4 regions of the Pseudomonas rosaeacicularis genome follow, and region 4 is predicted to be linked to each of the others. Evidence: predicted binding sites of a transcription regulator. Region 4 holds the regulator's gene; each other region holds the start of a gene.
The links. Region 4 encodes sigma-54, which starts transcription at its own class of promoters, with help from an activator protein. Its sites were predicted from a motif close to ANTGGCATNNANNTTGCTNT; they were not measured.

Region 1 (3,508 bases), on a different contig from region 4:
ACGCCGTACTTCGACAAGCTGTCCAAAGAAGGTCTGCTGTTCGACCGCTTCTTCTCAAACGGCACGCACACCCACCAGGGCATGTTCGCGACCATGGCGTGTTTCCCGAACCTGCCAGGTTTCGAGTACCTGATGCAGACGCCGGAAGGCAGCCACAAGCTGTCTGGCTTGCCGCAGCTGCTCAGCGGCGCGCGTAAATACGACGACGTGTATGTCTACAACGGTGACTTTGCCTGGGACAACCAGTCAGGCTTCTTCAGCAACCAAGGCATGACCAACTTCATCGGGCGTAATGACTTCGTCAATCCGGTGTTCTCCGACCCGACGTGGGGCGTGTCCGACCAAGACATGTTTGATCGCGGCGCGCAGGAACTCAAAGCCCGTGAAGGCCAGGGCCGTCCGTTCTACGCGTTGCTGCAGACGCTCTCGAACCACACGCCTTATGCCTTGCCGACCAACTTGCCGGTTGAGCGCGTGACCGGGCACGGCTCGCTGGATGAACACCTGACCGCCATGCGTTACTCCGATTGGTCGTTGGGCCAGTTCTTCGAAAAGGCTAAGAAAGAGCCCTACTACAAGGACACCCTGTTCATCGTCGTCGGTGACCACGGCTTCGGCAATAACCAGCAAATCACTGAGATGGACCTGGGCCGTTTCAACGTACCCATGCTGATGATCGCGCCGGGCATCCAGGAAAAATTCGGCACCCGCAGCAGCATCGTCGGGACGCAGATCGATATCGTGCCGACCATCATGGGTCGTCTCGGTGGCGATACCGTGCACCAGTGCTGGGGCCGGGATCTGCTGAACCTGCCCGAAGGCGATAAGGGTTTCGGCGTGATCAAGCCCTCGGGCAGCGAGCAGACCGTGGCCATCGTCACCGGTGATCGCATCCTGATCGAACCCAAGGAGATGGAACCCAAGATCTATGCCTACACCCTGGGCACCAAACCCCATGCCGAGTTGATTCCGGATGCGCCGGACGTGGCTGAGCTGCGCAAGAAGCTCGACAGCTTCCTGCAGACGGCGACCAAGAGCCTGCTGGACAACACGGCAGGGGTCAAAGACGCCAAGCCGTAATCTGGAAAGCAGCATGAAAAGAGGCCCTCGCGGCCTCTTTTTTTTGCCGGCCAGACGGAGCATCGGCTGCGAAACAGGTTGAACGAAAAAGCAAAAACCGAAGTCCGATTTCGGTAGGCCCGCTTGCGGCCTGGTTGAGGAGATATTAATGAAAGTCTGGACCATTTCGTTTCTGGATAAAGATGGCGTGCAGCAGACCCTCGATCTTGAAGCAGAGCAGTGTCCTAGCGAAGAAGAGGCTGCCCAGCGTCTGCGTCCGCACCTGTTTCCGGTCACAAGTGACCTTGATCTGAATGATCTCGAGGGGCGGACCGACGATCCGACCGTAAAAACACTTAAAGACCAGAACGCGGTAGAGATCATATCGATCCTCGAGGCGTCGTGATTTAACCCCTTTCTTTATGAACCGGGTCGCCTTGATGTGGCAATTGGCAACTCACTATTAATGGGCGTAGTCTGCAAATGAGGCCGGTGAAGCATCTACCCGAGCCAGCTCGGCTGGATGCCCGTTTGTAAAAGCAGCGCCGGCCTTGTAGCTACATGCTTGAGTCCCGCACGGCGGATTGTCTGTCGTGTATCGGCCCTCTGGGAGAGGACGTTCAGGGATCGTTCAGGGATCGTTGAAACTCTATCTATCGTTGCATAGGAGGACGTTTCATGAGCACAGCCTATCAAGAAGACATCAGCAGTAACGTACTGCGCCGCATGAAAGAAGGCGGTTTCGACTTTGCACGTATCCACCCCATCGAGTTTTATGCTGTCTTCCCGGACGAGGAGCGGGCACGTCAGGCGGCGGAACAATTTCGTGGCGAATCCATTAATGCGCAGATCAACGCGCGCGACGACGGCGCCTGGCATTTGCAACTGAGCAAAGTGATGTACGCCACCTACGACGGGATTGGCGATTTCGAGCAGGACTTGCAGACGGCAATCGACCCGCTGGACGGCGAGGTTGAAGGGTGGGGCGTGACTCAGGAGATCAAGCGCTTGAATTGAGCCTGTCGGCAGCTGCAAGCCGAAAGTTACAAGCTGCAAGCAAAAGCGGCTCAGGTCTGTAGCTTGAATCCCGCCGCTTGAAGCTTGAAGCTTGAAGCTTGCAGCTGACTCTCTACGCCACTCTTTGAGGCGCGGAAGATAGGGTGAGAGCGCTTCTTGCACAGGAATGGTGCGAAGCATCGGCCTTTATTGTCCAACTAATTGATTTTTAAGCGTTTATGCCGCTGGCACGGGCCTTGCGAAGGTCCTTGGGTCCATGGTGACAAGGAGTACGGCATGACCCGCACCTTTTATGATGAGATGTACGATGCTGGCGGTGTGGTCCGTCCGCATTATCGGGAATTTGCCCGTTGGCTGGGTGAAGCGCCCCCTGAGCTTCTGGCCCAGCGCAGGCGTGAGGCCGATCTTTTGTTTCATCGCGCCGGGATCACGTTCACGCTGTATGGCGACGAACAGGGGACCGAACGACTGATCCCCTTCGATACGATTCCTCGCAGCATTCCTGCCAGTGAGTGGCGGATTGTCGAGCGTGGCTGCATTCAGCGCGTCAAGGCGTTGAACATGTTCCTCGCCGATCTTTATCACGATCAACGCATTATCAAGGCCGGGATCATCCCTGCCGAACAGGTGCTGGCAAACGAGCAGTACCAGTTGGCGATGCAAGGCCTGAACCTGCACCGCGACCTCTATTCGCATATTTCCGGCGTCGATCTGGTGCGCGATGGCGACGGGACGTATTACGTTCTCGAAGACAACCTGCGTACCCCAAGCGGTGTCAGCTACATGCTCGAAGACCGCAAGATGATGATGCGGTTGTTCCCCGAGCTGTTCGCGGCGCAACGCATCGCGCCCATCGATCATTACCCCAATCTGCTGCTCGATACGCTCAAGAGCTCCAGCCCTCTGGATAACCCGAGCGTTGTGGTGCTGACCCCTGGGCGTTTCAACAGCGCATTTTTCGAGCATGCATTTCTGGCCCGTGAAATGGGCGTTGAACTGGTCGAAGGTGCGGATTTGTTCGTGCGCGACGATCGGGTGTTCATGCGCACCACCAACGGTGCCAAAGCGGTCGACGTGATTTACCGTCGTCTGGACGATGCTTTCCTTGATCCGTTGGCGTTCAATCCCGACTCGATGCTGGGTGTGCCGGGCCTGCTGTCGGCTTATCGCTCGGGCCATGTCGTGCTGGCAAACGCCATCGGAACAGGGGTTGCCGACGACAAGTCCATCTACCCGTTCGTGACCGACATGATTCGTTTCTACCTGGACGAAGAGCCGATCCTGAAAAACGTGCCGACCTGGCAGTGCCGTAAGCCTGAAGAGCTGTCTCACGTATTGGCTAACCTGGGTGATTTGGTGGTCAAGGAAACCCAAGGCTCCGGTGGTTATGGAATGCTTGTGGGACCTGCGGCTACCGCTGCTGAAATCGAAT
Region 2 (3,508 bases), on a different contig from region 4:
GATCAGAAAACGCCGGGTCGCTGGACGATCAAGACGCCAATCAAGAGCCGGGTGGAGTTTCGCTCGTTCAATCTGCTGGACAGTTATGCGGTGATGGGCAAGTTCGATATCGTGTTTTGTCGCAACGTGCTGATCTATTTTTCGGCCGAGGTGAAGAAGGACATCCTGCTGCGGATTCACAGTACGTTGAAGCCCGGGGGGTATCTGTTTTTGGGTGCTTCGGAGGCGCTGAACGGGTTGCCGGATCACTATCAGATGGTGCAGTGCAGTCCGGGGATTATTTATCAGGCCAAGTGAAGTCTGGTAGCTGGATTGAAAGATGACCTCGCTTTGGCGAGGTTTTTTTTATGGGCGCAAATCATGCGGTCCCCTGTAGGAGCATTCGGAGGTAACGACGGTCTGGGCCGCATTCGGACGATGCGGTGGGTCTGACATGCTTCGGATTGGGATCGTGTGAATATCCGTTATCGGAGGTGGGGCTTACACCGGTTCCGCTTTTACAGCGGGTCACTTTTCTTTCGGGAAAAGTAACCAAAACCATTTGCTCCTGGTTTGGCCCGACTTCGTCGCGTTCCCTCACTCCGGCGACGCTCCGTGGGCACGCGCCGAACGGACATCCATGTCCTGACGGCGCTTGGCGGGCGTCCCTGCCCGCCATCCCACTGCGCGTCGCCTGCGTTCGGCCTGCACCCAAGTCGCGTTTTGTGGTGTCTGGACTGTTGCGCATGAAGATCAAAAGTAACGCGCGTTCCGCTTCTGCTCTGATCGTTCCTCACGCTCCGCGTGGGAATGCAGCCGGACGCTCCGCGTCCCTGTGACGCGGAGCGTCACGACAAGCGCTACCACGCGGAGCGTGGGAGCGATCAGGAAAACGTTCTGCACTTTTTATCCGAGCCGTGCCGAGATTTTGTGAGCGCCACAAAGTGCGACTTTGGAAGGCCGAGCGTAGGCGTTGCGTAGGGGACAGCGCGGCATGGATGCCGCGCTAGCCGCCCCCGGCCATGGATGGCCGATGGCGGCGTGTCCCCGGAGCAATGCCGGAGCAAGGGAACCCCGACGAAGGAGGGGCCGGACACGGGAGCGAAACGGTTTGGTTACTTTGCCACGACAAAGTGACGCGCCGTAAGGGCGGAACCGATGTCAGCAACACCCTCGATAACGGATATTCACCCGATCCCGATCCCGATCCCGATCCCGAGGAGTGTCAGCCACACCGCAATCGCAGCCTTCGGCGGCTCGTCAGCTCCTACAGGGGACCGAGTGACCCGCCCTACGACGATCAAGCCCATCAAGCGGCAAAAAAACGGCACCGCCCTTGCCGCTTCCGCCCTTAACAGCGGAAATCCCTTGCCGCTTTTCTGGCATCAGCCCATCGCACCTCCCCTGAAACCCCCGGAATATCAGCGTTCGCGTAGATGGCACGGCGTTTGCTATGACTCAATCATGAAAATCTGGTCAACCGGTAAAGGTTTCCCGACATGAGCATCAGCTTCGAAAACGCACTGGGCATCCACGAGAAAGCGCTGAACTTCCGCGCTCAACGTGCAGAGGTGCTGGCCAACAACATCACCAACGCCGACACGCCTAACTACAAGGCGCGTGACCTGGACTTTTCCAAGGTGCTGGCGGCGGAAAACGACAAGGCCACCAAGGGCACGTTCGCGCTGAACATGACCAACAGCCATCACATCGAAGCTGAAGGCTTGAGCAACGACCAAGGCTCACTGCTTTATCGCACGCCGTCGCAGCCGTCGCTGGACCAGAACACCGTCGACGCCCAGGTCGAGAACGCCAACTACGCCGAAAACGCCATTGGTTTTCAGGCCAGCTTCACGTTGCTCAACAGCAAGTTCAAAGGGCTGGTCGCAGCCCTTCGCGGAGAATAAGCCATGTCTCTAGCCAGTGTTTTTAACATCGCCGGTAGCGGCATGAGTGCCCAGAACACTCGTCTCAACACCGTCGCCAGTAACATCGCCAACGCCGAGACCGTGTCTTCGAGCCTGGACCAGACCTACCGCGCCCGTCACCCGGTGTTTGCTACCGTTTTTCAGGGTCAGGATTCCAGTGGCAGCGCATCGTTGTTCGAAGACCAGGGCGCGTCGGGTTCCGGCGTGCAGGTGTCGGGCATCGTCGAAGACGCCTCCAACCTTGAAGCGCGCTACGAGCCCAATCATCCAGCGGCCGACAAGAACGGTTACGTGTACTACCCGAACGTCAACGTGGTGAACGAGATGGCAGACATGATCTCGGCCAGTCGTTCGTTCCAGACCAACGCGGAAATCATGAACACCGCCAAGACAATGATGCAGAAGGTCCTGACCCTGGGTCAGTGATAAGGGACGAAAGCAATGACAACCACAGTTGATAGCACCGCCTCAAGCGCCTACCTGACGTCGCTGCAAACGCCGGGATCTACCACGGCGGGTGATTCGGCGACGGGCGCGAGCAGCCTGGGCAAGGACTCGTTCCTGAAATTGCTGGTTACCCAGATGCAGAACCAGAACCCGCTCGATCCACAGGACAACAGTGAGTTCGTGGCCCAGCTGGCTCAGTTCAGTAGCCTGGAAACCATGCAGAACCTGAGCACCTCGGTCGATGCGATCGGCGGCATGTATCAGTCGTCGCAGGCACTGCAAGCCTCGTCGCTGGTGGGCAGTTCGGTGATCGTCGATGTTGGTTCGACCACGGTCGATACCGCTAAGGGGCTGACCGGTACCGTCATCGTTCCGGGCGCCGCGACCATGAGTTCGGTCAAGGTCTACGACGCGGACGGCAACATCGTTCGCACCATCGACATGGGCGAGCAAACCAAGGCCACCAATGCCAAGTTCACCTGGGACGGCGCAGATGAAAGCGGCAACGTATTGCCGTCCGGGACTTACAGCTTCAAGGCAGACGCCACCATCGATGGCACCAGCACATCGTTGGCGACCTACCTGCCAGCCACTGTTAACAGCGTCACCATGGGCACTGCCAGCACAGGCATGACCCTGAATCTGGCTGATGGCAGCAGTATCCTCATGGACAAAGTTAAACAAATCGGAATATAGAGCCGACTCGACGGCGCAGGAGTTTGAAACATGTCTTTCAATATCGGCCTTACAGGGCTCTATGCAGCGAATAAAAGTCTCGACGTTACCGGCAATAACATTGCCAACGTGGCGACGGTGGGTTTCAAATCTTCCCGTGCGGAGTTTGCCGACCAATATTCGAATTCGATTCGTGGCACTTCCGGTACCAGTAATGTGGGCAGTGGTGTAACGACTGCAGCGGTCACTCAACAGTTCACCCAAGGCGCTGTGACGACTGGAACAGGCCGCGACCTGGATCTGGCAATCAACGGCAACGGTTTCTTTATGATGAGCAACAACGGCGAGAAGTTATATACACGCGCCGGTGCTTTTCATACCGACACTACCGGCAACATCGTTGATAACAGCGGTAATAACTTGCAGGGCTACAGCCTGGACGGCACTGGCAATCTTGCGACCGGCGTGCTGACCAATCT
Region 3 (3,508 bases), on a different contig from region 4:
GCCATCACCTTCAGGCGTGCGGCAATCCGCGCTGCAAGATGGGTTGGCGGTTTGGCCACTTCATGGAGGATGCCATCGGTACGAAGACGAACCCGGAATGTCTTTTCGTAGGGTTCGAAGTGCAGGTCAGAAGAGCCAAGGCGGATGGCGTCCATCAACATTTTATTGACGAAACGCACGACAGGCGCGTCATCTGCGTCCTGGGTGGTGATGGACGTTTCCTTGTCATCGACCGTTTCAATTTCCAGACCCAGATCAACGTCGGCCATTTCGCCTAGGCCGCTGTGAGAGTCGAAGAATTTGTCGATAGCAACGGTGAGTTTGTTGTCCTCAACCAGAATCGCTTCCGTCGTCAGGCCCGTACTGAATTGGATGTCCGTGATGGCCTGATGATTGGTCGGGTCGGACACCGCTACAAACAGCTTGTTGCCTCGGCGCCACAATGGGAGCGCTGAGTGCTGGCGGACCAGCTTTTCGCTGACCAGTCCCTTGGGCTGGCTTTCTTTGTCCAGAGTGCTGAGATCAAGAAAAGGAATGCCGAATTGATCAGACGCCAGCTCTGCCAGCACAAGGCTGTTTACCAGCTTGTTCTGCACCAAATAATTGACGAGCGACACCTTGTCCCGACGCGATTGTTGGTAGGCCTGTTGAGCCGTTTTTTCGTTTAGCAATTCGGCTACAACCAATTGTTTGGCCAAACCGGTGAGGACGACATCAGTCATTAAAGCCACCAGACACAGACAGTACGGGGTTTATAGCGCAGTCAGGCGATGCTGCCAAATGCATGCGAATGAAGTGACGTTTTTTGTCAGGTTTTGCGGGAAATGGTCGTGGTACCAACCAGACATCAGGGCGCTGGCTAGTAGGCACGGATCAAAAAAATGCCCCAGTTATCTGGGGCATTTTAATTATATCTTGCGCTGAGCAGGTTGCATTTGCTTGTCGCCGGCCCTTATGAGGCGAGCAACTTTAAAAAGCCGGTTACTACTGAGGGCAAGATTTCGGCGCAACATCAGCCTCAGCTGCTCCTGTAGTAGCGCATTTCCAAACTCCATCAGCCGTCCGAGTCCAGGTTATTGTCGCAGCAGCAACCTGAGGCGGTGCGTTCTTCATAGCGCAAGCTATGGAGCCAGCGCCGGCAGTAATTGTCGCAGTATAAGTACAGTTTGTTGAATTACCATCTACAAGCCCGATGTCAGCCGGTGCCGTAATGGCAGTGCCATCATTAGTCTTCACTTCGGCAGACGTCTTAGCACCAGTAATTTCGGCCAAGCCTGCTGTAAGTTTTGATTTCGCCTGATAAGTGCTATATGCAGGAATAGCGATTGCAGCAAGGATGCCAATGATCGCTACCACGATCATCAGTTCGATCAGGGTGAAACCTTTCTGTAATGACTTCATATCTACTTCCTTTACGAGACGTACAAAAAATTGGCTACGCATGGGCTAGTGCAACGGCCATGCCATGCTTGCCGGCCTGAGAAAAAATGACCGTCTTATTATTTTGCGGCTTGGATTTTTGGCTAATCTAAGGGCACGCCGAAATAGCTCAGTCGGTAGAGCAGCGCACTCGTAACGCGAAGGTCGTAGGTTCGATTCCTATTTTCGGCACCAGAACACAAAAAGCCCGGTCCACAAGACCGGGCTTTTTCGTTTCTGTTGTGAACGCCGAATGTTGACGCGCCGCTCTTTAGGAGCCAACTTGTTGGCGAGGCAGTCAATGCGGTGTTTCAGGATTGCGGCGACGCCCAACCTAAAACTACAGAGAAAATTCTCGCCTGGCTTGCTGGCCCCTTCGCGGACGGGTCCGCTCCCACAAAAAATTTGTTTCTTCTTCGCGGGCAGGTTCACTCGCAAACATCAACTGTGCCGCAGATCCAACAGGCGATAACCGTGTCGACCAAGCGATAACAGTGGGAGGGAGCTTGCTCGCGATGGGGCCGGCGCATTCACAAGACCTTTGAGTTCTGAATATCAAATCGCGAGCAAGCTCCTCCCACATTTGGTGCTTGCTTCGCGAACAAGTTCGCTCCTACAGGGGCCGCGATTTCGTCAGATCCTCAACCGCATCGACAAATCCACCGCCTTCACGTCCTTGGTCAACGTGCCAATCGAAATGTAATCCACACCCGTCTCGGCAATCGTGCGCAGGGTCGTTTCGTTGATCCCGCCGCTGGCTTCGAGCTTGGCTTTGCCTGCTGTGATGCGAACGGCTTCGCGCATGTCGTCCAGGCTCAGTTCGTCGAGCATGATGATGTCGGCGCCGGCGTCCAGTGCTTGCTTCAACTCACTCAAGCTTTCAACTTCGACTTCAACCGGTTTACCTGGGGCGATTTTGTGTGCGGCGGCGATGGCTTCGGCGATGCCTCCGCAGGCTGCGATGTGGTTTTCCTTGATCAGGAAGGCGTCGTGCAAACCGATGCGGTGGTTGTGGCAGCCGCCGCAGGTGACGGCATACTTTTGCGCCAGGCGCAGGCCGGGCAGGGTTTTGCGGGTGTCGAGCAGTTTGACTTGGGTGTCGGCGACGATGTCGGCGTAGTGCCGGGCGCGGGTGGCGACGCCTGACAGCAGCTGCAGAAAATTCAGAGCGCTGCGTTCGCCTGTCAGCAGCGAGCGGGCGGGACCTTCTAAATGAAACAACGGTTGGTCCGGTTTGACGCGGTCACCGTCGCTGACCTGCCAGTGCACGGCGACGCGCTGATCCAGTTGCCGAAAAACGCTGTCGACCCACGAGGTGCCAGCGATCACTGCGTCATCCCGGGAAATCACGGTGGCAGCGGCAAGGCGCTCGGCGGGTATCAGCTGAGCGGTGATGTCGCCAGTGCCTACGTCCTCCAGCAACGCGCGGCGTACGTTGGCTTCGATTTCTGCTGTGAGCGCGGCGAGACGAAGATTGGGCATATCGGACTCCACTTACTAAGTGCCGCGAGTATAAGGCAGTCATCTGCAGCAACTCACCTTGACCGGACTTGTCATCTGAGAGGTTTGACGACAGTTGGTCGGTTTTTTCACCGCTGGTGCGATAGAACGCGATTTTCGCGGTCTATCGCACCACATGTAGCTTTAGCCCTTCTATATTCTACGTGGGGCAAAGTCTGCGATGGCGAGCGGAAAGATTTTCAAAGATACTCCCCTTGTTTTTTGACGTCATAGCTTTGACGTTTCGCCCGATTCATCCCATGGACCTCGAGATCGCTCAGCGAATGGCGCCGCCATGCGTCGATGCGCAGTGTTCGTATTTGTTGTGTGTGCAGTAGCAGACAGGAGGCCTTAATGCAGAACGACGGTAAAGTGGTGCCCTTGAACAAGGCGGGTCCCGAGCAAACGGGGCCATCGCCAGTTGCTCGGCTGCCGGTCGTTCTGCTGCAAGTACGTGACAAGGCCGCCCAGCAGCTCAAAGAGAGCCTGCAAACCCTGTTCGATAATGCTGACGACACGCTGTTCGAAATGGCTGACCGTGCACACAACAACGTCGAGCAGAACATTTTTTTCGAAGCCATGCGTGATC
Region 4 (3,508 bases):
TGCCCTGGCGACCTCGCCCAAGTTCATCTTGCTCGATGAGCCGTTTGCCGGTGTCGACCCGATTTCGGTTGGCGATATCAAGCAAATCATTTACCACCTGAAGGCCAAAGGTATCGGTGTGTTGATCACCGATCACAACGTCCGCGAAACGCTGGATATCTGCGAAACCGCCTACATCGTCAATGATGGACAGCTGATTGCCGAAGGCGATTCGGACACCATTCTGGCGAACCAGTTGGTGAAAGAGGTATACCTCGGCCACGAGTTCCGCCTGTAACTGTTGCGATGACACTTGATTGCCGCATAGGCGCTGAAGCCGCCTTTGCCTCCAATCAAACATTAATTGTCATCGCGCTCTAGGCAAACACTCTGGTTTCAGGCATATAATTTGCTTAAGTTGGCGCCCTGGCGCCCTGTAGTGGATGGCGCGCATATGCGCCGGCGAACGAATAAGGTGTTTAGCCCCTGCCATGAAACCTTCGCTAGTCTTGAGAATGGGCCAGCAGCTGACGATGACACCGCAGCTGCAGCAGGCCATCCGCTTACTCCAATTGTCGACTCTGGATCTCCAACAGGAAATTCAGGAGGCACTGGAGTCCAATCCTATGCTCGAGCGCCAGGAAGAAGGCGACGATTTCGATAATGCCGACCCGATGGCCGATAGCGTCGAGCAAAAGCCCAATCCTGACGTTCAGGAACCGACCTACCAGGAATCCGCCCCCACCGTCGACAATCTCGAAGACGGCGAATGGAGCGAGCGCATTCCCAACGAATTGCCCGTCGATACAGCTTGGGAAGACGTTTACCAGACCAGCGCCAGCAGCCTGCCGAGCAACGACGATGATGAGTGGGACTTCACCACACGCACATCGGTTGGCGAGAGCCTGCAAAGCCATTTGCTGTGGCAGCTCAATCTTGCGCCGATGTCCGACACTGATCGCCTGATCGCCGTGACATTGATCGATTGCATTAACAATCAGGGTTATCTGGACGAGTCGCTCGATGAACTGCTCGACGCTTTCGACCCGGAGCTCGATATCGAGCTGGATGAGATCGAGGCCGTTCTGCACCGTATCCAGCAATTCGAACCTGCGGGCATCGGCGCTCGCAATCTCAGCGAATGCTTGCTGCTGCAACTACGCCAACTGCCTGCCAAGACAAAATGGTTGGCCGAAGCACAGCGCTTGGTCAGCGATTACATCGATCTGCTGGGTAGCCGTGACTACGCGCAACTGATGCGCCGCATGAAGATCAAGGAAGACGATCTTCGTCAGGTCATTGAGCTGGTGCAGAGTTTGAATCCGCGCCCCGGCTCACAGATCGAGTCCACCGAAGCCGAATACGTCGTGCCTGATGTGATCGTACGCAAGCACAACGAGCGATGGCTGGTCGAACTCAATCAGGAATCAGTGCCGCGCTTGCGCGTTAATCCGCAGTACGCAGGCTTTGTACGCCGCGCTGATACCAGCGCTGACAACACCTTCATGCGTAATCAGTTGCAAGAAGCCCGCTGGTTCATCAAGAGCCTGCAGAGCCGCAATGAGACGTTGATGAAGGTGGCCACGCAGATCGTCGAACATCAGCGCGGTTTCCTTGAGTACGGCGACGAAGCAATGAAGCCGCTGGTGTTGCACGACATCGCTGAAGCGGTGGGCATGCACGAGTCAACGATTTCCCGGGTTACAACGCAAAAGTTCATGCACACGCCGCGGGGCATTTATGAACTGAAATACTTCTTTTCCAGCCACGTCAGCACCTCAGAAGGCGGTGAATGTTCGTCCACGGCCATTCGCGCAATCATCAAAAAACTGGTTGCGGCCGAAAATCAGAAAAAGCCATTGAGTGACAGTAAGATCGCTGGTTTACTGGAGGCACAAGGCATTCAAGTGGCACGTCGCACAGTCGCCAAGTACCGCGAGTCTCTGGGGATCGCGCCTTCCAGCGAGCGCAAGCGACTGATGTAGAGGTCACAGGCCACAGCGTTCCAGTGGCAGGCAACCAAGCCTGCCTCTTTTATGCACTGGCAACGAAGGAGAAGCTGTATGCAAGTCAACATCAGTGGACACCAACTGGAAGTGACCAAGCCCCTGCGTGAATACATCGAGCTCAAACTCAAAAAGCTCGAAGGGCATTTTGACAAGATTACCAATGTGCAGGTGACGATGGCCGTCGAGAAGCTCAAACAGAAGATCGAGGCCACCCTGCATATCCCTGGTGGAGAGGTGGTTGCCAATGCGGAGCATGACGATATGTACGCTGCAATCGACTTACTCACTGACAAGCTCGACAGACAATTGCTCAAGCATAAGGAAAAGCAGCAAAGCATCCTCAAAGGTGCGGCCGCTCGCTGACACTCCCTACCCATGATCCGACTTGAAAATATCCTGACCCCTGGCCGTTCCCTCGTGAACGTGCCAGGCGGCAGTAAAAAAGCTGTACTCGAAGCGATTGCCAAAGTGATTGGGCAGCAGGTGCCCGACCTTGAGCAGCAAACCGTCTACGAAAGTCTGATAGCCCGTGAAAAACTGGGCTCCACCGGGTTCGGCAATGGCATCGCCATTCCGCATTGCCGGCTCAAGGGCTGTTCCAGCCCGATCAGTGCCCTTCTCCACCTCAGCCATCCCGTTGATTTCGACGCGATCGACGGCGCCCCGGTAGATTTGCTGTTCGTTCTGTTGGTCCCGGAAGCGGCCACGGATGAGCACCTTGAACTGCTGCGCCAGATTGCAAGCATGCTCGACCGCAAAGAAGTGCGGGAACGGCTTCGTGCTGCCCAAAGCGGCGAAGCGCTCTATCAAGTGGTCCTCGACGAGCAAACCGGGCACTAACATGCGCATGATCATCGTCAGCGGCCGCTCCGGCTCAGGCAAGAGTACGGCCCTCGATGTGCTGGAAGACAGCGGCTTCTACTGCGTTGACAACTTGCCCGCAGGCTTGCTGCCGGAGTTGGCCGAACGCGCGCTGATCAACAGCGAACTGGCCGAACCGCTGCTTGCGGTGTCCATCGACGCACGTAACCTTCCCAGCCATCTCACGCGTTTTCCAAAAATGCTCGAAGAGGTGCGCTCGCGGCATATCCAGTGCGACGTGCTGTTTCTCGATGCCGACGAGCCGACCTTGCTTAAACGCTTCTCCGAAACCCGTCGGCGTCACCCGCTCAGCACCGCCACGCGATCACTCGCCGAGGCAATCCGCGACGAGAAAACCCTGCTTGGACCAATCATTGATCTGGCGGACCTGACGATCGACACAACCAACCTGAATCTGTACCAGCTGCGCGACGCGCTCAAGCTGCGGCTGTTGAACAAGCCTGAGCCGGGTACGGCGTTTTTGGTGGAATCGTTCGGTTTCAAGCGCGGCATGCCGGTGGACGCCGACCTTGTGTTCGACGTGCGTTGCCTGCCAAATCCCTACTGGAAACCAGAGCTGCGGGAACAATCCGGGCTAGACAAACCGGTAGCCGATTACCTCTCAGCCCAGCCGGATGTCGAAGAGATGTTCCAGGACA

Region 1: ACWKWM_RS09380 (circularly permuted type 2 ATP-grasp protein) is a predicted target of sigma-54. The motif match lies at 2,300-2,319, and genes of this name have one in related genera.
Region 2: flgB (flagellar basal body rod protein FlgB) is a predicted target of sigma-54. The motif match lies at 1,415-1,434, and genes of this name have one in related genera.
Region 3: ACWKWM_RS18075 (pilin) is a predicted target of sigma-54. The motif match lies at 1,449-1,468, and genes of this name have one in related genera.

What each region holds. Positions count from the first base shown of each region.
Region 1 covers NZ_JBSKHT010000006.1:45,522-49,029, reverse strand. The annotation lists gene ACWKWM_RS09395 (LTA synthase family protein) at 1-1,080, shown strand, start outside; gene ACWKWM_RS09390 (hypothetical protein) at 1,229-1,465, shown strand; gene ACWKWM_RS09385 (ribonuclease E inhibitor RraB) at 1,738-2,076, shown strand; gene ACWKWM_RS09380 (circularly permuted type 2 ATP-grasp protein) at 2,353-3,508, shown strand, end outside.
Region 2 covers NZ_JBSKHT010000007.1:63,049-66,556, reverse strand. The annotation lists gene cheR (protein-glutamate O-methyltransferase CheR) at 1-297, shown strand, start outside; gene flgB (flagellar basal body rod protein FlgB) at 1,479-1,886, shown strand; gene flgC (flagellar basal body rod protein FlgC) at 1,890-2,333, shown strand; gene ACWKWM_RS10625 (flagellar hook assembly protein FlgD) at 2,349-3,050, shown strand; gene flgE (flagellar hook protein FlgE) at 3,081-3,508, shown strand, end outside.
Region 3 covers NZ_JBSKHT010000013.1:145,315-148,822, reverse strand. The annotation lists gene pilB (type IV-A pilus assembly ATPase PilB) at 1-722, opposite strand, end outside; gene ACWKWM_RS18075 (pilin) at 985-1,401, opposite strand; tRNA gene ACWKWM_RS18070 (tRNA-Thr) at 1,539-1,614, shown strand; gene nadC (carboxylating nicotinate-nucleotide diphosphorylase) at 2,053-2,901, opposite strand; gene ACWKWM_RS18060 (DUF1631 domain-containing protein) at 3,274-3,508, shown strand, end outside.
Region 4 covers NZ_JBSKHT010000024.1:72,067-75,574, forward strand. The annotation lists gene lptB (LPS export ABC transporter ATP-binding protein) at 1-277, shown strand, start outside; gene ACWKWM_RS26220 (RNA polymerase factor sigma-54) at 471-1,964, shown strand; gene hpf (ribosome hibernation-promoting factor, HPF/YfiA family) at 2,043-2,351, shown strand; gene ptsN (PTS IIA-like nitrogen regulatory protein PtsN) at 2,364-2,828, shown strand; gene rapZ (RNase adapter RapZ) at 2,830-3,508, shown strand, end outside.